3 regions of the Actinomadura citrea genome follow, and region 2 is predicted to be linked to each of the others. Evidence: riboswitches for the same ligand, from Rfam matches in the RefSeq annotation. Region 2 holds a riboswitch; each other region holds the start of a gene.
What was found. Region 2 has a riboswitch for cobalamin ahead of BJ999_RS40325 (ribonucleoside-diphosphate reductase subunit alpha). Riboswitches for the same ligand answer to the same signal wherever they lie in the genome.

Region 1 (7,323 bases), 3.0 Mb from region 2:
CGCCTCCTTGGACTCGGCCGCCCCGATGAACCCGACCGGGATCCCGAGGACCGCCGCCGGGCGCGGCGCGCCCTCCTCCACCAGTTCCATCAGCCGGAACAGCGCGGTCGGCGCGTTCCCGATCGCGACGACCGCGCCGCCGAGCCGGTCGCGCCACAGCTCCAGCGCCGCCGCGCTGCGCGTGGTGCCGAGCCGCTCGGCCAGCTCGGGCACGCCCGGGTCGCCCAGGGCGCACACGACCTCGTTGCCGGCGGGCAGCCGCGCGCGGGTCACGCCGGACGCGACCATCCGCGCGTCGCACAGCACCGGCGCGCCGGCCAGCAGCGCCGCCCGCGCCCGCGCCACCACCCCCGGCGACCAGGCGAGATCCTCGACGAGGTCGGTCATGCCGCAGGCATGGATCATGCGGACCGCGACCCGCGCCACATCGTCCGGCAGTCCCGACAGGTCGGCCTCCGCGCGGATCGTCGCGAACGACCGCCGGTAGATCTCGGCGCCGTCCCGGACGTAATCGGTCACTGCCGTCCCTCCGCCGTCCTCAGCACGACCGGGCCGCGGGGCATCCCGCAGCGCCGCTCGCATCCCGTCCAGTGGACGGGGGTCTCCGGCGCGCGGGCCAGGCCGTCCACGAAGCGCCGCGCCTCGCCCTGCACGTCGCCGCGCGACTTGGCGCATCCGGGGCTGCCGGTGCAGGCCGTCACGCCCACCCACGGCGACGCGAAATCGGTCGCGAAGCCCGCCGCCGCAAGCGCCGCGGCCGCACGGCGCGCCCCGTCCCGGTCCAGGTCCACCAGCACCACGCTGCGCCACGGCGTCACCCGCACCCCGTGCGCGACTCCGGCGAGCGCCTCGGCCTGCGCGCCGGACAGCCGGCCGAGCGGGGGCACGACCTCCAGCGCGGCGAGCCCGTCCCGCTGCGCGACGATCCCGGCGTGCGGCGGAGCGGGGTCGGGGCGCGGCGGCGTCTCCCGCACGGCCGCCCCCAGCCGCTCCGCGACGAGCCGCGCGCCGTCCGGCACCTCCGCGAGCCTCCAGGCGTCGCCCCGGATCTCCAGGAACGCCTCCGCCGCCGCGAGCAGCGCCGCGACGGGGTCGCCCGGGACGGGTTCGAGGGACGTCCCGGCCAGCCGCAGGCCGCGGGCGGTGTGGGCCGCGTCGGCGTCCAGCGCGGCCATGTCGCCGGTGCCGTCGTCGAGCGCGAACAGGAAACGCCCCGGCAGGCGGGCCAGATCCGGACGCGCGCAGAGCCCCTCGTCCAGCGCCCTGACCAGCGGGTCCGTGGCGATGACGCCGCGCGGACCGCGCCCGCCGAGCGGGGACGCGACGATGTTGCGCACCCGCTCGTGGGTCGCCGAGGGCAGCAGCCCGGCGGCCTCCAGCCGGGCCGCGAGGGCCGCGGTGTCGCGGACGCCGCGCACCTGGAGGTTGCCGCGGGACGTGAGTTCGATCACGTCCCGCCCCAGCTCGCGGGCGGCGGCGCCGAGCACCGCGAGCTGCGCGGCGGACACCGCGCCGCCAGGGACGCGGACGCGCGCCAGCGGCCCGTCGGCGGCGTCGTGGGTGCGCAGTGCCCCGGGGCACGCGTCGGCACGGGCTCTGACATTCGGCACGGGGAGGATGTTAACCACAGTTTGCAGGGCGACCGCGCTGCCGTACTCTTCTGCTCAGACGATGGCAATGGGAGGAAGCCGGTGCGAATCCGGCGCGGTCCCGCCACTGTGACCGGGGAGCGAACCCCGCTGTAGGCCACTGTCCGCAGGGACGGGAAGGCCGGGGCGAGCATCGATCCGGGAGCCAGGAGACTCCTGCCGTCGCGACACCCGCGACCGGGGCGAGGACCCCAGGGGGAGGATGCGCCGTGCCCGAGCACAGCCGCACGGTCCTGTTGCTGTCGACGTCCGACACCGACCTGCTGAGCGCCCGCGCTTCCGGCGCCGCCTACCGGCTCGGCAACCCGGCGCGGCTCACCGCCGCCGACCTGCCCGAGCTGACCGAGGGCGCCGACCTCGTCGTGGTGCGGCTGCTCGGCGGGCGGCGCGCCTGGGAGGACGGTCTCGACGCGCTGCTCGCGGGCCCCCGGCCGGTCGTCGTCCTCGGCGGCGAGCAGGCCCCCGACGCCGAACTGATGGAGCTGTCCACGGTCAGCGGCGGGGTGTGCGCCGAGGCGCACGCCTACCTCGCGCACGGCGGTCCCGCCAACCTCGCCGAGCTGCACGCGTTCCTGTCCGACACCGTGCTGCTGACCGGGCGCGGCTTCGCGCCGCCGGCCCCGACGCCGACCTGGGGACGGCTCGACCGGGCCGCCCGCGACGGCGATGGGCCCGTGGTCGGCGTGCTCTACTACCGCGCCCACCACGTGGCGGGCAACACCGCGTTCGTCGAGGCGCTCTGCGCGGCCGTGGAGGACGCGGGCGGGCGCGCCATGCCGGTGTTCTGCTCGTCGCTGCGCACCGCCGAGCCCGAGCTGCTGGACACCCTGCGCCAGGCGGACGCGCTGGTGGTGACCGTGCTCGCGGCGGGCGGGTCACGGCCCGCGACGGCCGGGGCGGGCGGCGACGACGAGGCGTGGGACGTGGGCGCCCTCGCCGCGCTGGACGTCCCGATCCTGCAGGGCCTCTGCCTCACCACGAGCCGGTCCGACTGGGAGGGCGGCGACGAAGGGCTGTCCCCGCTGGACGCGGCGTCGCAGGTCGCGATCCCCGAGTTCGACGGGCGGATCATCACCGTCCCGTTCTCGTTCAAGGAGGTCGACCGGGACGGGCTCACCGTCTACGCCGCCGACCCCGAACGGGCCGCGCGGGTCGCCGGGATCGCCGTCCGGCACGGCCGGCTCCGCCACACCCCGGCCGCCGGGCGCCGCCTCGTCGTGATGTTGTCGGCCTACCCGACCAAGCACGCCCGCGTCGGGAACGCCGTCGGCCTCGACACCCCGGCGAGCACCGTCCGGCTGCTGGCCCGGCTCCGGGACGCCGGGTACGACCTGGGGGAGGGCTTTCCCGGCGTCGACGAGCAGGACGGCGACGCCCTCGTCCACGCCCTCATCGCGGCGGGTGGCCAGGACGAGGACTGGCTCACCGAGGAGCAGCTCGCCGGCAACCCCGTCCGTATCTCCGCCTCGTCCTACGAGCGCTGGTACCGCACCCTGCCCGCCGATCTGCGCGAGGGGATGGAGCGGCACTGGGGCCCGCCGCCGGGGGAGTTGTTCGTCCAGGACGGCGACATCGTCCTCGCCGCGCTCCGCGCGGGCAACCTCGTCGTCATGGTGCAGCCGCCGCGCGGCTTCGGGCAGAACCCCATCGCGATCTACCACGACCCCGACCTGCCGCCGAGCCACCACTACCTGGCGGCGTACCGGTGGCTGTCGGACGAGTTCGGCGCGCACGCGATCGTCCACGTCGGCAAGCACGGCAACCTGGAGTGGCTGCCCGGCAAGGCGGCGGGCATGTCGGCGTCGTGCGGCACCGACGCGGCGCTCGGCGACGTCCCGCTGATCTACCCGTTCCTCGTCAACGACCCCGGCGAGGGCACGCAGGCCAAGCGCCGCGCGCACGCCGTCCTCGTGGACCACATGGTCCCGCCGATGGCCCGTGCCGAGACCTACGGCGACATCGCCCGCCTCGAACAGCTCCTCGACGAGCACGCGACGATCGCCGCGATGGACCCGGCGAAGCTGCCCGCGATCCGCGCGCAGATCTGGACGCTCATCCAGGCCGCCAGGCTCGACCACGACCTCGGCCTGGACGACCGCCCGCACGACACCGAGTTCGACGACTTCCTCCTGCACGTCGACGGCTGGCTGTGCGAGGTGAAGGACGCGCAGATCCGCGACGGCCTGCACGTCCTCGGCCAGGCGCCCACCGGCGCGGTCCGCGTCGACCTGGTGCTGGCCATGCTCCGCGCACGCCAGATGTGGTCGGGGCGCGAGACGCTGCCCGGCCTGCGGGAGGCGCTCGGGCTCAGCGAGGCCGGCGGCGAGGCGCTCGCCGACGTGGACGCCGCCGAGGCCGCGGCCCGCGCCCTCGTCCAGGCCATGGAGGACGCCGGCTGGGCCGTGGGCGCGGCCCGGGAGACCGCCCGGGACGTTCCGGCGGAGCGCCGCGAAGCCGTGACGCGCGTCCTGGAGTTCGCCGCCGCCGAGATCGTCCCGCGCCTGGCCCGGACGTCCGACGAGCTCGACCACGTCCTGCACGCCCTGGACGGCGGCTATGTCCCGGCGGGCCCGAGCGGGTCGCCGCTGCGCGGCCTCGTCAACGTCCTGCCGACCGGTCGCAACTTCTACTCGGTCGACCCGCGCGCCGTCCCGAGCCGCCTCGCCTGGGAGACCGGGCAGGCGATGGCCGACTCGCTCCTGGAGCGCTACCGCGCCGACCACGGGGAGTGGCCGCGCTCGGTCGGGCTGTCGGTGTGGGGGACGAGCGCGATGCGCACGGCGGGCGACGACGTGGCCGAGGTCCTCGCGCTGCTCGGCGTCCGCCCGGCCTGGGACGAGGCGTCCCGCCGCGTCACGGCGCTGGAGCCGGTGCCGCTCGCCGAGCTCGCCCGGCCGCGCATCGACGTGACCGTCCGCATCAGCGGCTTCTTCCGGGACGCGTTCCCGCACGTCGTCGCCATGCTGGACGACGCCGTCCGGCTCGTCGCGGGGCTGGAGGAGCCCGACGCCGACAATCACGTCCGCGCCCACGTGCGGTCCGACCGGGAGCGGCACGGCGACGAGCGCCGCGCGACCCTGCGCGTGTTCGGGTCCGCGCCCGGCGCCTACGGGGCCGGGCTGCTGCCGCTCATCGACAGCCGCAACTGGCGTGACGACGCCGACCTCGCCGAGGTGTACGCGGTGTGGGGCGGCCACGCCTACGGCCGCGACCTCGACGGGGTGCCCGCCCGCGCCGACATGGAGAGCGCCTACCGGCGGATCGCCGTCGCCGCCAAGAACGTCGACACCCGCGAGCACGACATCGCCGACTCCGACGACTACTTCCAGTACCACGGCGGCATGATCGCCACCGTCCGCGCGCTGACCGGCCGGGCCCCGGAGGCCTACGTCGGCGACAGCACCCGCCCGGACGCCGTGCGCACCCGCACCCTCTCGGAGGAGACCGCGCGGATCTTCCGGGCCCGCGTCGTGAACCCGCAGTGGCTGGCCGCCATGCGCCGGCACGGCTACAAGGGCGCGTTCGAGCTGGCCGCGACCGTGGACTACCTGTTCGGCTACGACGCCACCACCGGCGTAATGGCCGACTGGATGTACGACCGGATCACCGCCGCCTACGTCCTGGACGAGGAGAACCGCGCGTTCATGGCGGAGTCGAACCCGTGGGCGCTGCACGGCATCGCCGAGCGGCTGCTGGAGGCGGCCGAGCGCGGCATGTGGGAGCACCCAGACCCCGAGGTTCTCCGGGGCCTCCAGGAGGTCTACCTCAAGACGGAGGGCGACCTCGAGGACGACACCAGCCGCTGAGCGGCCTCCGGGGACCCCGCCCAGTGAAGGTGCAGGTAGGAGGCGGTGATCCGGGCGTCGCCGTAACCGTCGCGGCCGTCCCGCCACCGGAACAGCGGCCCGGCCTCGGTGTCCAGCGCGGTCCGGTGGAACTCGTGGCCGCGGAACCGCTCGCCCGGCCGGGTCAGCGGGGACTCCGCCACCGCGACCGCCTCCCGGTAGCCGAGCGTCAGCCGGGACGTCATCCGCGCGCGCCCCGGCACCCGTCCGCACATCGCCCGCCCGTCGAGTTCCTCGCACAGGTAGAGGAGCCCGGCGCATTCGGCGGCGATCGGTCCGGGGAACGCCGCGACCTCGGCGAGCATCGGCGCGTTGGCGGCCAGTTCGGCGGCGTGCACCTCCGGGAAGCCGCCGCCGACGACGAGCGCAGCCGCCCCGTCCGGCAGGGCCTCGTCCCGCAGCGGGTCGAAGACGGCCACGTCGGCGCCCGCCGCGCGCAGCAGCTCCACGTGCTCGGCATAGGAGAAGGTGAACGCCGCCCCGCCCGCGACCGCGACCACCGGCCCGCCCTCGACCGGCGCGACCTGGTCGGACGGATCCCACGCGGGCCCCGGCAGCGGCGGAGCGGTGGCCGCCAGGCGAAGCACGGCGTCCAGGTCGCAGGAGCGCTCCACCAGCGCGCCGAGCCGCTCCACGGCCCGGACGGCCTCCGCTCCGCGCTCGGCCGCCGGGATCAGCCCGAGGTGGCGGGACGGGGTCACGACCGCGTCGTCCCGCCGGATCGCGCCGAGCACCGGCACGCCCGTCGCCTCCAGCGCACCGCGGCACAGCTCCTCGTGCCGCTCCGAACCGACCCGGTTGAGGATGACGCCGCCGATCCGCACGCCCGGCTCGAACGTCGCGAAACCGTGCACGAGCGCCGCCACCGACCGGCTCTGCCGCGCGGCGTCCACGACCAGTACCACCGGCGCCGCGAGCAGGTGCGCGACGTGCGCCGTGGAGGCGAACCCCGTGTCCCCGCGCCCGTCGAACAGGCCCATCACGCCCTCGACCACCGCCACGTCGCACCCGGCGGCGCCGTGCAGGAACAGCGGCGCCACCCGTTCCTCGCCCGCCAGCCACGGGTCGAGGTTGCGGCCGGGCCGTCCCGCCGCGAGCGCGTGGTAGCCGGGGTCGATGTAGTCGGGGCCGACCTTGTGCGGGGACACGGCGAGGCCGCGCGCCCGCAGCGCCGCGATCAGCCCGGTCGCCACGGTCGTCTTGCCGCTGCCGGACGCCGGAGCCGCGACGACCAGCCGGGGGATCACCACTCGATGCCCCGCTGCCCCTTCTGCCCGGCGTCCATCGGGTGCCGGACCTTGCCCATCTCCGTCACCAGGTCGGCGGCCTCGATCAGCCGGTCGGGCGCGTCCCGGCCGGTGACGACGACGTGCTGGGACCCGGGACGCGCGGTGAGGGTCTCGACCACGTCGTCCAGGTCGAGCCAGCCCCACTTGAGCGGGTAGGTGAACTCGTCGAGCACATAGAAACGGTGGCTCTCGGCGGCCAGGTCCCGCTTGATCTGCGCCCAGCCCTCGCGGGCGTCGGCCGCGTGGTCCTCCTCGGTGCCGGGGCGCTGGATCCACGACCAGCCCTCGCCCATCTTGTGCCAGGCGACCGGGCCGCCCTCGCCGCTCTCCCCGAGCACGCGCAGCGCCCGCTCCTCGCCGATGCGCCACTTCGCCGACTTCACGAACTGGAACACCCCGACCGGCCAGCCCTGGTTCCAGGCCCGCAGCGCCATCCCGAACGCCGCCGTCGACTTCCCCTTGCCGGGACCGGTGTGGACGATCAGCAGCGGCCGGTTGCGGCGCTGCCGGGTGGTGAGGCCGTCGTCGGGGACGGACTCG
Region 2 (7,323 bases):
TTCGCCGCTCCCGGACCAGACCATCTGGAGGCCTTCGAGAACGAAGACCGGCTCCCAGTCCGGCGGCGGGGCCGCCGGACTGCTGAACATGTCGGCGAGTTCGCCTCGGCCGAGCAGCCGGGCGAGGTCGGCCCACTCCGCCGGGCCCGGGTCGGCGGACACCGTCGAGAAGGTGGAGACCTCCGGCCGGTAGGTGGCGGCCCGGCCGACCCGGCGGGCAAGGTGCGCGTGGTGACCGCGAAGCGACTCGCCCACGGGGTCGTCGAGGGCGACGTCGTCCCGGTCCGCCATGGTGCGGTACCTCCCAGGCCGTGCGTGAGGATCAGCGCCCTGGATGCTAGTCGGCGGGGACGTAGGGCGGGGCGACGCCCCAGCCCCAGTGGGGCATGGGGGCTTCGAGGGGCGGCTCGGCGCCCGGCTGGGAGTTGGCGAGGGCGATGCGGGTGCCCCACTCGAGGTAGGACGCGAACGCGGCGCGGAACTCCGGGTCGTCCGGGAGGCCGACCTCGTCCGCCGCGTCCATGAGGAGCGAGACCCAGCGGCGGCGCTGCGCCTCGGTGATGGACTTGCCGAGGTGGTGGCTCACCATGTGGTGGTAGCCGCCGCGCTCGCGGCTGTAGCGCGCGGGCCCGCGGAAGACCTCGCCGAGCCACGCCGCGACCCACTTCGGGTGGTCCGGGGACATGTGCTCGAAGAGGGGGCGCAGCAGGTCGTCCTTGAGGACGATCGTGTAGAAGTGCTCGGTGAGCCGCTCCAACGCCTCGCTCCCGCCCGCCCAGTCGTACATGGTCGGGACGGACGAACCGGCGCCGCGCACCGCCGTCCGCTCGTAGTGCCGCATCTCCTCGATCTGCTGGACGTACGGCTTGATCTCGGCGAAGAACGCGGGGAAGTGCTCGCCGCCCCGGAAGCCCCGCATGTGGTCGTCGGCCGACGTCCAGCAGATGCGCAGGATGTAGGACGACGGCTCGTCGACGCACCTGGACAGCTCGTAGTCCACGCACTCGGGGGCGGCGGCGAGGGGGACGGAGGCCCGCGCGTAGGCGGCCTCGAAGTCCTCCGCGTCCTGCGGCTCGATGCGGTAGCGGATGTACTCGACGATCATTGTGCCCCCAGGCTGCTTCCGGTCGGATTATCACTGTAATCCTGTAATCATCCGACCGGAAGCGAAAAGATCAATCCTGGGTGGGCGAGCGGCGGAACCAGGCGACGGCGCCCGCCGCGGCCGCGAGGACCAGGGCGATCAGGCCGATCCAGAGCCAGCCCGACGAGCCCCCGGAATCCCCGGTGGAGACGAGGTTCGTCCGGACCGGGGAGGGTGCGGGGGGCTGGGCGGCCCCGGACGAGCCCTGCACGGTGAACGTGAAGGTGCCCTCGACCGGATGGCCGTCCGACGCGACGACGCGCCACCCCACGGTGTACTTCCCGTCGGGCAGCGTGCCGCCGACGGCCTGGGTGACCTTGTTGTCGACCGCCTGCGCCGACCCGGCCTGGTACTGCTTGCGCGACCCGTCGGTCACGACCACGCGCGGCAGCCGTACCGGGTCGGCGTACGTCAGGACGATCTGGGACGGGGCCGCGACCGTCGAGTCCTTCGCCGGGCTCGCCGACGTCAGCGTCGTGTGCGCCGACGCCGGGACCGCGGTCGTCGCCAGGACGGCCGCGAGCGCCGCGGCACCGGCGGCCCCGCGCAGCGCCGCCCGGGTCATGCCCGGCTCCGCGCCCGGGTCGCGCCGTAGGCGCCGACCGCGATGCCGACCACGCCGACGGCGATGCCGATGCCGCCGAGCAGCCGGGCCGTCCCGTCGTCAGGCGACGCGGACGACGTCGCGGCGGCGGGCTTCACCTGCGCGGTCATGCCGGTCGTCGCCGTCGAGCCCTGGGGGAGGAGCTTCAGCACCGGCGAGGGGTGCTCCGGCTCGTCGGCCCCTTCGGCCGGGGGCTCCTCCCACTTGACGACCTCGCCGCCGGAGTACGTCTGGTCGGCCGTGAACACGAGCTGGTCGGTGTCGGTGGGCAGCGGCCCCATCGAGACGTCGAACTCCTCGAACCGGCCCGGCTCGATCTTGCCGCCGCTCCAGGTGATCTTCGTGACGGCCTCGGTCAGCTCGCCGCCCTCGGTCTTCACCGGCTTCGGCAGCCTCGACTTGTCCACCTTCACCGTCCAGCCGGGCAGCGGCCGGACCGACACCGACGACAGCGGGTGGTCGGTCGGCAGGTTCACCACGAGCTTGGTGGTGGAGGCGTCGTCGCGCTCGTTCGGCACGCGGAACGAGACCTTGGAGTACGAGCCCTGCTCGGCGGTCCTGGGGTTGACCGTGACGTGCGCGGACGCCGCCGCGGCCAGGCCGATCACGGACAGGGAGGCGAGGGACGCGACGGCGCCGGCGCGCCGGGCATGCGGAAGGAAGCGCATTGCGGAACTCCGTTCGAGACGTACGGGAATGGCCGGGCGCCGAGAACCGGCGTCCGGTGACGTACGGCGCTCCGGCTCAGGAGTGAGCGAGCGCCCTCGAACGCCGCGGCGGACCCCGCCGGACGACCTGGTGCCGCAGGGCGCGTCCGGTGGCCGTGACGGCGGCCGCCGCGGGCACCGTCCGAAGGGGGCGGGCCGGAGGCTCGGCCGGCTCCACGGCGAGCAGGGCCAGTAGCAGCCGGATCGGACGGTCCGCGAGGGCGGCGATCCGCCGGGCGAGCGACCACGCGGCCCGCTCGCCGCGCCGCAGCCACCACGCGGCCACCAGCGCGGCCGTGCAGTGCGCGAGCGTCATCACCAGGCCGTTGCCGCCGTGGGCGGCGGGGACCGCGACGGGTTCCACGGCGCCGGTCATGGCGGCGTGCGCCTCGGGCGTGTGGTGGGACGCGGTCGCCGCGGTGAACAGCGTGTGCAGGGCGAACTGCCCGCCGAGGAGCCCGCCCAGGATCGTCGCGAGCGAGCGCTCATGGCCCGCCAGCATCAGCGTCACGCCGAGGACGGCGCCGAAGCCCGTGAGCGCCGCCCAGGCCGGCACCGCCGCGCCGCCCGCCAGGACGTGCCCGAGGGACGCCAGCGTCGCGCACACGGTGGCGAACACCACCGCGCGGGCGGGCCGGAACAGCGGCTGCGGCGCATGGGGGCTCATGACGGCCCCCATCGTCCCATCCGCGGCGCGCTCTGCCCAGCCGCCCCCGAACATCCGCTGACACGCCCAACATCTTGGGGTTGTGCGTTGATCGTCGACTAGATGTAGGGTTCAGTCCCGTGCTGGTCCGCCCCCGCCGCTCGCGGCGGGGGCGGCGTGAGAGGGAACCCGGTGGGAATCCGGGACTGCCCCGCAGCGGTGAGCGGGAACGACCGCCGTCATCGAGCACTGGGCCCGGCGGCCCGGGAAGCGACGGCCAGTAGGACGCCTCGGAAGAGGCGGCGCCCGCGAGTCCGAAGACCTGCCCGCACGCGAGACCGGGAGACCGGCCTCATCTGGGTTCCGGGTCCGTCCCGGATCGACACGTCCAGGCCTCGCGGGTGGGCCGGGGACGGAGCGCGGCCGACCGCCGCGCGCCGTTCGCATGCCTCCGCGAGGCGGCATGCGAGGGGAGATGCACGTGACACAGGTTCTGGCCGCGCCGCCGGCGGAGATCGCCATCGAGGTCGAGGCGGCCTGCGAGGGGGTACCGGGCGCCGAGGCCGGACGGGTGCTGGCCGCGGTCCGGTCCGCGGACGGGCTGGACGCGGCGGCCCTGCGGGACCTCGTGATCGGGGAGGCCGCCGCGCTCATCCCCGCCGATCCCGGGTACTCCAAGGCCGCGGCGCGGCTGCTCGGCGGCCGGATCCGGGACGAGGCCGCGGCCGCCGGCGTCCGGACGTTCGCCGAGTCCGTCGCCGCCGCGCACCGGGAGGGCCTCCTGGCGGACGACCTGGCCGCCTTCGTCGCCGCCAACGCGGTGGCCCTCGACGCGCTCATCGACGAAGGGGCCGACGACCGCTTCGAGTACTTCGGGCTCCGGACGGTCTACGACCGGTACCTGCTCAGGCATCCGCGGTCGCGGCTCGTCCTGGAACGGCCGCAGCACTTCTTCCTCCGGGTGGCCTGCGGCCTCGTCTTCCCCGGCGAATTCCCCGACGATGGCGGGCCGGAAGGTGCCGAGGGTCGACCCCCCACGGGCGACACCGCGACCGTGGACGAGGCCGCCGAGCTGTACGCGCTGCTCAGCACCCTGTCGTACCTGCCCAGCTCGCCCACGCTCTTCAACTCCGGGGCCCGCCGCCCGCAGCTCTCGTCGTGCTTCCTGCTCGACTCGCCGCGCGACGAGCTGGAGTCCATCTACGACCGGTACGGCCAGGTCGCGCGGCTCAGCAAGTACGCGGGCGGCATCGGCATCTCCTGGTCGCGGGTGCGGTCGCGGGGCTCGCTGATCCGGGGCACGAACGGGCACTCCAACGGGATCGTCCCGTGGCTGCGCACGCTCGACTCGTCCGTCGCCGCCGTCAACCAGGGCGGCCGCCGCAAGGGCGCGGCGTGCGTGTACCTGGAGCCGTGGCACGCCGACGTCGAGGAGTTCCTGGAGCTGCGCGACAACACCGGCGAGGACGCGCGCCGCGCCCACAACCTCAACCTGGCCAACTGGATCCCGGACGAGTTCATGCGCCGCGTCGAGGCCGACGCGGCGTGGTCGCTGTTCGACCCCAAGGAGGTCCCCGAGCTGGTCGACCTGTGGGGCGACGAGTTCGACGAGGCCTACCGGGCGGCGGAGCGGGAGGGACGGTTCGTCCGCCAGGTCCCGGCCCGCAAGCTGTATGGACGCATGATGCGGACGCTCGCCGAGACGGGCAACGGCTGGATGACGTTCAAGGACGCCGCCAACCGCGCCTGCAACCAGACCGCCGAGCCGGGCAAGGTCGTCCACCTGTCCAACCTCTGCACGGAGATCCTGGAGGTGACGGGCGACGGCGAGGCGGCCGTCTGCAACCTCGGATCGGTGAACCTGGCCGCGCACGTGGGGCCGTCCGGCGTCGACTGGGAGCGGCTCCGGTCGACGGTCCGCACCGCGGTCCGGTTCCTGGACCGCACCATCGACCGGGGCTTCTACCCCACGCCCGAGGCGGAGACGGCCAACCGCAAGTGGCGCCCGGTCGGGCTGGGCGTGATGGGCCTCGCGGACGTGTTCTTCACGCTGCGCCTGCCGTTCGACTCCGACGAGGCGCGCGAGCTGTCGACCCGCGTCGCCGAGGAGATCGCGCTGGCCGCCTACAACGCGTCGGCCGACCTCGCCGCCGCCCACGGTCCGCTGCCCGCCTATGCCGCGACCCGCACCGCGCGCGGCCTGCTCCACCTGGACCACTTCCCGGACGCGGCGCCGTCCCGTCCCGCCGACTGGGACGCGCTCCGCGCCCGCGTCGCCGAGGTCGGCCTGCGCAACTCGCTGCTCGTCGCGATCGCGCCGACCGCGACGATCGCCTCCATCGCCGGCTGCTACGAGTGCATCGAGCCGCAGGTGTCCAACCTGTTCAAGCGCGAGACGCTGTCCGGCGAGTTCCTCCAGATCAACCGCTACCTGGTGGAGGACCTGAAGTCGCTCGGGCTGTGGACGCCGGCCGTCCGCGAGGCGGTCAAGAAGGCGAACGGGTCCGTCCAGGGGCTCGTCGACCTGCCGGAGGAGATGCTGTCGCTCTACCGGACGGCCTGGGAACTGCCGCAGAAGGCGCTCATCGACCTCGCCGCCGCCCGCACCCCCTACATCGACCAGTCGCAGTCGCTGAACCTGTTCATGGAGACGCCGACGATCGGCAAGCTCTCCTCGATGTACGCCTACGCGTGGCGGGCCGGGCTCAAGACGACGTACTACCTGCGGTCCCGTCCGGCGACGCGGATCGCGCAGACGACCGTCGCCGCGGCCGTCTGCTCCCTGGAGAACCCCGAGACCTGCGAGGCGTGCCAGTGACCGTGCGAGACGAAGGGCACAGGGGAGAGGAAAGGCGGGGCATGCTCCTCGATCCCGGCATGGACCTGACGCTGCGGCCGATGCGCTACCCGGACTTCTACGAGCGGTACCGGGCCGCGATCCGCAACACCTGGACGGTCGAGGAGGTCGACCTCGCCTCCGACATGGCGGACCTCGCGCGGCTCACGCCCGCCGAGCTGCACCTCGTCAACCGGCTCGTCGCGTTCTTCGCCACCGGCGACTCGATCGTGGCGAACAACCTCGTGCTCAACCTCTACAAACACGTGAACGCGCCGGAGGCCCGGCTCTACCTGTCGCGGCAGCTATATGAGGAGGCCGTGCACGTACAGTTTTATCTGACCCTCCTGGACACCTACCTGCCCGATCAGGACGAGCGCGTCAAGGCGTTCGCGGCGATCGAGCACATCCCGTCCATCCGGGCCAAGGCGGAGTTCTGCTTCCGCTGGATCGACTCGCTCGGCTCCCTGGACGAGCTCCGCGGCGCCGCCGACCGCAGGGCGTTCCTGCTGAACCTCATCTGCTTCGCGGCCTGCATCGAGGGGCTGTTCTTCTACGGCGCGTTCGCCTACGTGTACTGGCTCCGGTCGCGCGGCCTGCTGAACGGCCTCGCGTCCGGGACGAACTGGGTCTTCCGGGACGAGTCAATGCACATGGAGTTCGCGTTCTCCGTGGTCGACACCGTCCGGGCGGAGGAACCCGGCCTGTTCGACGCGGAGCTGACGGCCCAGGTCACCACGATGATCGAGGAGGCCGTCCAGGCGGAGCTGGCGTTCGCCCGCGACCTGTGCGGGGACGGCCTGCCCGGCATGAGCGCGGACGACATGCGCGCCTACCTCGAGTACGTCGCGGACCAGCGGCTCGTCCGGCTCGGCCTGCCCGCCCGCTACGGCACCGCCAACCCGTTCGCGTTCATGGAGTTGCAGGACGTCCAGGAGCTGTCCAACTTCTTCGAGCGCCGCGTTTCGGCCTACCAGATCGGCGTCGAGGGGACCGTCGCGCTCGACGAGGCGTTCTGAACCTTTCGGAACGGGCAGTCGTTGAACCGTGAAGACAAGGCCGAGGAGGAAGAACATGCCTTCCGTCATCGACCGCATCATGCGGTTCGCCCGGAGCCCGCAGGGCCGCAAGGCGCGTGCCCGGGCGGAACGGCTCGCCCGGGACCCGCGCACCCAGGCGAAGATCCGAGGACTGCTGTCGCGCGGACGCGGCGGCGGGCGCCGCCGCCACTGACCCCCGACCGCGCCCCGACCGAGCCCACCGCACCCGAGATCCCGACCCGCACCGAGACCGGACCCGTCCCCGCAACCGGGGGCGGGTCCGGTCCGTGTTGCACATTGGACGTAACTGCGACTCATTTGCAATAGTGGCCTCATGGCCGACTAC
Region 3 (7,323 bases), 5.2 Mb from region 2:
CACCCGGCCGGGGATCTCGCCGCGTGCGCGGGCCCGGTCGAGCGCGGCCTCGATGGAGCGCCGCACGGGATCGGCGAGCCGTTCGCGGCGCAGCCGGGCCAGCTCGGGGTCCCGGCGGCTGCCCTCCAGCAGCGCGATGACCAGCCCGCGGTCCAGGCTCGACCAGCTGGCGACATAGGCCATCAGCAGCTGGCGTATGTCCTCGGTGAACGAGCCCGCGTCCCGCCCGGACACCGCGGGCCGGTAGCGCTCCATCGCGGCCATCACCAGATGGGCCTTGGCGGGCCAGCGCTGGTACAGCGTCGCCTTGCCCACCCGCGCGCGCCGCGCCACCAAGTCCATGGTCAGCCGCTCGTACCCGACCTCCGAGAGCAGGGCGAGGACGGCGTCGAGCAGTTCCGCGCGCCGCTCGGGCCTGCTCAGCGGCACCTTCCTCAGCCCGCTCCGCGCCGTCGCGTCGTCCCGCATGCCGCCCGCCCTCCGTGCCGGACCGAGAGTGCTCAACACCGTAAGCCAGCCGAAGCGCCACGGCAGTCCCCAAGACGGAAAAGAGCGGATGCAGCGCGCTCTGCTTCACATCACGCAGGTGCCCGGCGTTCGCGACAAGACACGGACGGGCTGAAGGGGTGAGGAGAAGTGTTCTCAAGGAGTGACCAGTGCGGGCACGGGCTCAGGCCCTGGTCAGATTGGGGGGACGCCTGGGACTCGAACCCACGAGGCGCTCAAACGGCGCCCGGTTCTGCCGGGGTGGTGCTGTCCAGGTGCGCGAACACCAGGACCCGGGTCTGGTGGACCATCTGATCCAGCTCCGCGATCGCCTCATGCAGGATCCGGCGCAGTTGCTCACTGTCGGGATGCAGGTGAACGCTTCGCCGATCAGCCAGGTGGCCGGCCGGGGTGACGATGGCGGGCTGCGATCGGCCGGTACCACCGGCTGGGGGGCTGACACGGCCCAGGATCCCGTACAGATCCATACTGATCGCGAACATGTGGCGGACCAGGGCGTCGGCCAACATCTCCGGGCTCGTCTGTGAGGCGATGTCGAGATCAGCGGTGGGGCCACCGGCAGGGGTGATGATACGAGCCACCGTGGGGCTGCTGGATGCGTTGGGGCCGTGCCGTTGATTTGCCGGCGGTGAGTTCGGCATTGCAGACCACTCTCATCTGCCGGAGCAAGGAGAGTTCACCGGGCGGCACTCCGGTGCCGTCCGGCCGCGAGAGCGAGTGCTCAGCGGTTCGGCCCGGCGGCGGGTAGTTGCCGGGACGAGACCGGGACCGGGGCGGGACCGCGAGGATCGCGGTCGGCGTTCGTCGGGCAGGTGAGCAGGGCCGCTGCCTCCAGCAACCTTCCCAAATTCAGCAGGTCGGCCTGCGCCCCGGCCGAAGCCGGGACAGAGCGGGCGGGTTGGTCCATGACCATGCTCCTTGGTCGCTCTCTGGAAGAGGTCTTGCGGACGTCGATCATCAGTCCCAGCCAATCTCGCCCTTGCCGGAAGGGAAACAGCCGATTCGCAATGAGGTAATCACCGCAAAAGATGACACGTCGACAGATGCCGGCCGACAGAGATGATGGAAGTGAGCACGTCCCGCCGAGGCGCCCATCCGGACACCCGCACCGCGGCCGTGATCGGCCAGGTGGGGCGAGGTGGGGACCGAGGGCTTCCCCGCCACCCCGGCCACACCGGCCCGGTCAATGCGCTGACGTTCGCCCGGGAAGGAGGACGCTCGCCGGTTCCAGCGACGACCCCACGGTGGGCTCTGGGACCCCGCTCTGTACGTCGACCCCGTACGCGGCATCTGTCCGAGAATCGGCCGCTTCTCGCGGATCTGTCGGACGTGATCTGTACTGTCGGCGACATCCGGGCCAACGGGTTCGCGACATCAGGTGATCGAGAGGCTGGAATGGCGGAGCACCGCACGTACCTTGAGTTGTCCGAAGACAACGCCACCGCTCACAAGTTCTACGAGGTGGTCCGCTCCGGCACCCGAGTCACCATTACCTACGGAAGGATCGGCGCCTCCGGCCAGGTGAAGGTGTCCGATTTCGCGACCGAGGCCAAGGCCGAGACGGCGGCCGCCAAGAAGATCGCGGAGAAGACCAGGAAGGGCTACGCCCCGGCGGTGCGGGGCGTACGGCGGGCCCGCCCGGTCAGCAGGCGCTCCATGGTCAGCACCAGGTCGACCGCCCGCCAGGCACCGGTGCTGTGGCGGTTGGCCACCGGCGCCGCCGCGTTCGGCATCTTCGTCGACCAGGACCGATGCTGGGTCGGCAACCAGAACGGCGACGTGTACACCGTTACCACCGACGGCACCGTGACCGGCCATTACCGCCTGCCCGACGGGGTGAAGTGCATCGTCGCCGACGACTTCTGGATCTACGCCGGCTGTGACGACGGCCGTGTGTACGACATGAGCGGCAAGGTTCCGCACGTGGCCTACGAGATCTCCGCCGATGTCGACATCTACTGGCTGGACATCGACGACGCCATCCTCGGAGTATCCGACCGCAACGGCCGCGTCACCGCCGTCGACCACGAAGACGAATACCAATGGTCACGCGACGTCGACGGCGACTCCGCCTGGATGGTGCGCTGCGACGCCGGAAGCAACACCGTCTTTCACGGCCATTCTCGCGGTGTGGCCTGTTATTCGGCCGCCGACGGCAAGCCGGTCTGGCAGACGCCGGTCGGCGGCGGCGTGTTGTTCGGATGGCAGGAAAACCGTGCGGTGTACGCCGCGACCAGTAATAACGACGTCTACCGGCTGGCCAAGGGCAACGGGGAGGTCGAAGCGGTGTACCGCTGCGACGCCGCCGTCTTCTCCTGCGCGGCCTCGCCCGACGGGCGCTATGTGTTCGCCGGCGACAACCACTCCTCCATCTACTGCTTCGACGAGGACGGTACCCGCCTGTGGAAACTCGGCACGGGTCACGGCTCGGCCTATTCGATGCAGTTCCTGGACGAGCGGGTCTACATCGTCACCACCGACGGTTCGCTGCTCTGCATCGACGCCTCCGAAACGGCCATCCATGCGGCCCACCAGGGATCGGTCCCCAAGCCCGTTGATGTGAAGGTCGCCGCGTCGCTGCCGACGGCCGAGCCGGTGACGGTGCTCGAGACCACCTCCCAGCCCGGTGACGCCGTCATTCTGGAGTGCTACCAGGACGGCTCCCGTCACCGCGTGCGCGTCATCAGCGAGGGTTACGAGCGGGGATGGAACGTGCAGTTCCCCAAAGAGATCCGCCAACCCGGCGCCCGCTACGCCGTCGAAGGCGTCCGCACCTCCGGGCGGGGTGGCTTCTACCGGGCCTACGGCGAGATCAGACGCCTCCTCTGACGTCTTGAGTTCGAGCGCCGACGTCGCGGAAGGGCATTCGCGTCCGCGAAGCCGAGTGAAACCGTCTGGGACGGCAATACCCGGGGGGACACGTCCCCCCGGAGGTGCGCATGGTCTGGCTCGGACTGGTCCTCGTCGTCGCGGGTGCCGTCCCGGCACTCACCGTGGACGGTGATCTGGGCGGTGTCGACATCACCGTGGCGGGTGCCGCGGTCATGGCCGTCGGCGCGGTCCTGCTGGTCGCGGGCATCCTGCGGCTACGCGGTCGCCGCCGCGCCGGGCCGGCCGGCGCGGCCGCGCAGGCCTACTACCGGACGTCCACCGGAAAGATCGTCGCGATGGTGATCGCGGTGATCTACATCGTCTCACCGGTCGACCTGATCCCGGACGTCTTCCTGCCGTTCGGGATCGTCGACGACGCCACCGCCCTCACCTGGCTGCTGTTCGCGCTCGGCCAGGAGTACACGCGACGGTCTCGCACGGAGCGCCGCGCCCCCTGAGGCCGCATGCCGGCGGCTCGCTCGAGAGCCGCGCGCCGCGTCCGTCACCTCGCAGTGCCGACCTCCTGGGCGAAGGCCAGCAGGGCTGCGGCGAAGCGGCCGGATGCAGCTCGGCGAGGCCGACCTGGCCGCCGACCTCGGCGTCACCCCCGGCCCCGACGAATCCGAGCTGCTCTGGGCCAGGTCCCAGGTGATGGCGGCGTCGGCCGCCGCCGGCCTGCCCCCGCCGCTCGGCCCGGTCTCCACGCAGTTCCGCGACCTCGGGGCGTTCCGCACGACCACACCGCGCCTCAAGCGGCTCGGATTCCGCGGCCGCGCCTGCGTCCACCCGGCACAGCTCCCGGTCGTCGCGGAGGTCTTCACCCCGACACCGGCCGAGCTGGACCGGGCCCGCTCTCTGCTGGCCCGCTACGAAGCGGCTCTGGCCTCGGGCTCCGCCGTCTTCGTCGGCGACGACGGCCGCCTTGTCGACCAGGCCGTCATCCGCGCCGCCCGCGCCCTGCTCGCCTGACCACCGAGCACTTCTCGGGCGCGCGGGTTGACGCCCTCGCCGCCGTGCGTTCCTGTTCGGTCGGCGCCTCCGCTGGACGAAGGCGGTGCTTATCTCGACCAGCGTGATGCAGTCTGGTCTCGGCCGTGAGTTCGTGGGCATTGGCCGCCACGGACTGCCGAGATGTCTTCAGTAGTCAAAGAAGAAATTTGGAACGATCCTGAGCGCTCTGACTCGGGTGAACATTGTCGAGACGCCGGGATCTGCACCCACGATCCGCTACCGCCCGGATCGGCAGGGCGGCGGTCTCCGCAGCTCAGCGCCGTGATTCGGACTCGGATGCCGACGGCTGTGCGCCCGAGATCGTTTCGGCCATCAATGGTCGTGGCCGCCTTGCCTCCTCTGGTCCTTCGTGGACGGTCAGGAGGTAGGAGCGGCTCATACTGAGCGTTCCGCGGGGTGCCTCATCAGAGCCACACCTCGACAAAAACCAGATGAAAGGAGTCGGGCTTTTGCGCGGCTACCTGAACACGCTCCTCCAGGTCACCACCATCGGGCTCGTCGTGCTCGTGCTGGGCAACATCGGGTTCGGTGAGATCTGGGACGCTGCCAAGGACATCTTCCCGTCCTGGGGCAGTTTCTTCACCTTCGTCTTGGTCATGGCGGGGCTCTCCGGCCTCGTCTTCGCCTGGTCGAAGAACCACTGATCGCACCGCAGGAGTGACTCCTGCATGCGCAGCAACACGGAATGGGGTCCGCGCACTGAGGTGCGCGGCCCCGTTCTCTTGTCCCAAGCAGCTCACAAGCGAGCCCCGCCGGTCGATGGGACGCCTGGGTCAGGCGAAGGGCGGCGGACCACTTCCGACCAGCGTGATGACGTCGGACCAGACCGCCGAGCCGCCGAGCGTGACCTGTGCTTCGCGGCCGTCTGGAAGTCTCAGCGTCTGGTCGTGAGCGCCGCTGGCGTCGAAGTCGCCGATGGTCGCGGTTCCGGACCACTCCCGCTGTTTGGCGCGCAGATCGACGTAGACCTCGATCTCGGCTCCGTCGCTGCCGATCAGGGTGGCGGGCCCCCGGTAGCGGCTCACGCGTGGATCTTCTCGTCAAGGCCGACGTGGTTCGTCTTCATGAAGACGCACCATAGCGTTCAGGTGGGACGTTCCCGCCCGCACTGCTTCTCAGGGCTCAACGTGGTCCGAGCGGGTTTGTGTATGCCGTCATCCCGGCCGTTAGACTCCAACGTGCGGAAGGTTCGCCCGTGCCTGCGTGGTAGGGGCGTCGTAAGAGGGAACCCGGTGGGAATCCGGGACTGCCCCGCAGCGGTGAGCGGGAACGACCGCCGTCATCGAGCACTGGGCCGCCGGGCCTGGGAAGCGACGGCCAGTAGGACGCACCTACCCAGGTAGGAGCGGTGCCCGCGAGTCCGAAGACCTGCCTTCGCCCGTGCGCCGGCTGGCGTGCGGTGGTCTGCGGCCTCGCGGGAGGGCCGGCGGGCGGCACAGGCGGTTTTCGGCGCCGTGCCGTGCACGTCCCTCCCCGGTTGGCCGCCTTTGGCTCAGCGAGGGAAGCTGCCATGAAAACCACGATCCTCGGTTACCCCCGGATCGGGACGCGCCGCGAGCTCAAGTTCGCCACCGAAGACTTCTGGGCGGGACGCATCGACGCGGCCGCGCTGGAGAAGGCCGGCGCGGACCTGCGCGGCGCCGTCTGGACAGGGCTGCGCGACGCCGGTCTGGACGCGATCCCGTCGAACACCTTCTCCTTCTACGACCATGTGCTGGACACCAGCGTCCTGGTGGACGCCGTGCCCGAGCGCTATCGGGGCCTGGACGGCCTCGACCGGTACTTCGCCATGGCGCGCGGTGTCCAAGACATCCCGGCGATGGAGATGACCAAGTGGTTCGACACCAACTACCACTTCATCGTGCCGGAGCTGGGGCCGGACATGCGGTTCCGGCTGCCCGGAGGGGTCACGTCGAAGCCGGTCGCGGAGTACCTGGAGGCCAGAGCCCTCGGTATCGAGACGCGGCCCGTGCTCGTCGGACCGCTGACCTACCTGCTGCTGGCCAAACCCGCGGCGGACGCGCCCGCCGGCTTCCGCCCGCTGGACCTGCTCGACGGGCTGGTGGAGGTGTACGCCGAGCTGCTGGAGCGGCTGGCGGGGGCGGGCACCGAATGGGTGCAACTGGACGAGCCCGCCCTGGTGGCCGATCGGACCGACGGGGAGGTCGCCGCACTGGCCCGCGCGTACGCGCGCCTCGGTGAGCTGTCCAGCCGGCCGCACCTGCTGGTGGCGACCTACTTCGGCACGATCGGAGCCGAAGCGCTGCGCGCCCTTGCGTCCTCCCGTGTGGAGGCCGTCGGGCTGGACTTCGTCGCCGGTCCCGGCAATCTGGACGTGCTCGCTTCCGTGGGCGGGCTGCTGCGCAAGACCGTCATGGCGGGCGTCGTCGACGGCCGCAACATCTGGCGCGCTGACCGGCAGCGGGCCAAGGCCGCCTGCGCCACGCTGCTCGGTCTGGCCGACCAGGTGGTCGTGAGCACCTCCTGCTCACTGCTGCATGTCCCGATCGACCTGGACGCCGAGGACGCGCTCGATCCGGCGGTGCGGGGGCGGTTGGCGTTCGCCCGGCAGAAGGTCGGCGAGGTCGTCGCGCTCGGCGAGGCGCTGGGCGAGGACGCGGCCGGTCCCGCCGCGCAGGTTCCGGCGTCCACCGCCGGGATCGACCACGAGGTCCGGGCTCGCCTGGACACGCTCGGCGGTTCCTCCCGCGGGGACCGCGAAACCCGGTTCGCCGCGCAGCGCGCCTCGCTCGGGCTGCCCGACCTTGCCACCACCACGATCGGCTCGTTCCCCCAGACTCCGGAGGTGCGCAGGGTCCGCGCGGACCGCCGGGCCGGACGCATCTCCGAGGACGACTACAGCCAGGCGATGCGGCAGGAGATCGCCCGCGTCATCGCGCTGCAAGAGGAACTCGGTCTGGACGTGCTCGTGCA

Region 1: another riboswitch for cobalamin. It lies ahead of cobN (cobaltochelatase subunit CobN); the one in region 2 lies ahead of BJ999_RS40325 (ribonucleoside-diphosphate reductase subunit alpha).
Region 3: another riboswitch for cobalamin. It lies ahead of metE (5-methyltetrahydropteroyltriglutamate--homocysteine S-methyltransferase); the one in region 2 lies ahead of BJ999_RS40325 (ribonucleoside-diphosphate reductase subunit alpha).

What each region holds. Positions count from the first base shown of each region.
Region 1 is NZ_JACCBT010000001.1:5,782,884-5,790,206, reverse strand. It holds gene BJ999_RS26935 (precorrin-8X methylmutase) at 1-519, opposite strand, end outside; gene BJ999_RS26930 (precorrin-3B synthase) at 516-1,610, opposite strand; cobalamin riboswitch at 1,682-1,805, shown strand; gene cobN (cobaltochelatase subunit CobN) at 1,859-5,455, shown strand; gene BJ999_RS26920 (cobyrinic acid a,c-diamide synthase CobB) at 5,410-6,741, opposite strand; gene cobO (cob(I)yrinic acid a,c-diamide adenosyltransferase) at 6,738-7,323, opposite strand, start outside.
Region 2 is NZ_JACCBT010000001.1:8,797,850-8,805,172, reverse strand. It holds gene BJ999_RS40350 (GNAT family N-acetyltransferase) at 1-291, opposite strand, end outside; gene BJ999_RS40345 (group II truncated hemoglobin) at 338-1,105, opposite strand; gene BJ999_RS40340 (copper resistance CopC family protein) at 1,176-1,709, opposite strand; gene BJ999_RS40335 (YcnI family copper-binding membrane protein) at 1,706-2,416, opposite strand; gene BJ999_RS40330 (MFS transporter) at 2,493-3,122, opposite strand; cobalamin riboswitch at 3,229-3,445, shown strand; gene BJ999_RS40325 (ribonucleoside-diphosphate reductase subunit alpha) at 3,583-5,919, shown strand; gene BJ999_RS40320 (ribonucleotide-diphosphate reductase subunit beta) at 5,961-6,956, shown strand; gene BJ999_RS40315 (hypothetical protein) at 7,012-7,170, shown strand; gene BJ999_RS40310 (superoxide dismutase) at 7,312-7,323, shown strand, end outside.
Region 3 is NZ_JACCBT010000001.1:3,613,982-3,621,304, forward strand. It holds gene BJ999_RS17020 (TetR/AcrR family transcriptional regulator) at 1-468, opposite strand, end outside; gene BJ999_RS17025 (hypothetical protein) at 723-1,088, opposite strand; gene BJ999_RS17030 (hypothetical protein) at 1,229-1,414, opposite strand; gene BJ999_RS17035 (WGR domain-containing protein) at 1,903-3,336, shown strand; gene BJ999_RS17040 (YkvA family protein) at 3,447-3,836, shown strand; gene BJ999_RS17045 (aldolase/citrate lyase family protein) at 3,940-4,347, shown strand; gene BJ999_RS17050 (hypothetical protein) at 4,839-5,033, shown strand; gene BJ999_RS17055 (DUF4873 domain-containing protein) at 5,163-5,414, opposite strand; cobalamin riboswitch at 5,557-5,779, shown strand; gene metE (5-methyltetrahydropteroyltriglutamate--homocysteine S-methyltransferase) at 5,900-7,323, shown strand, end outside.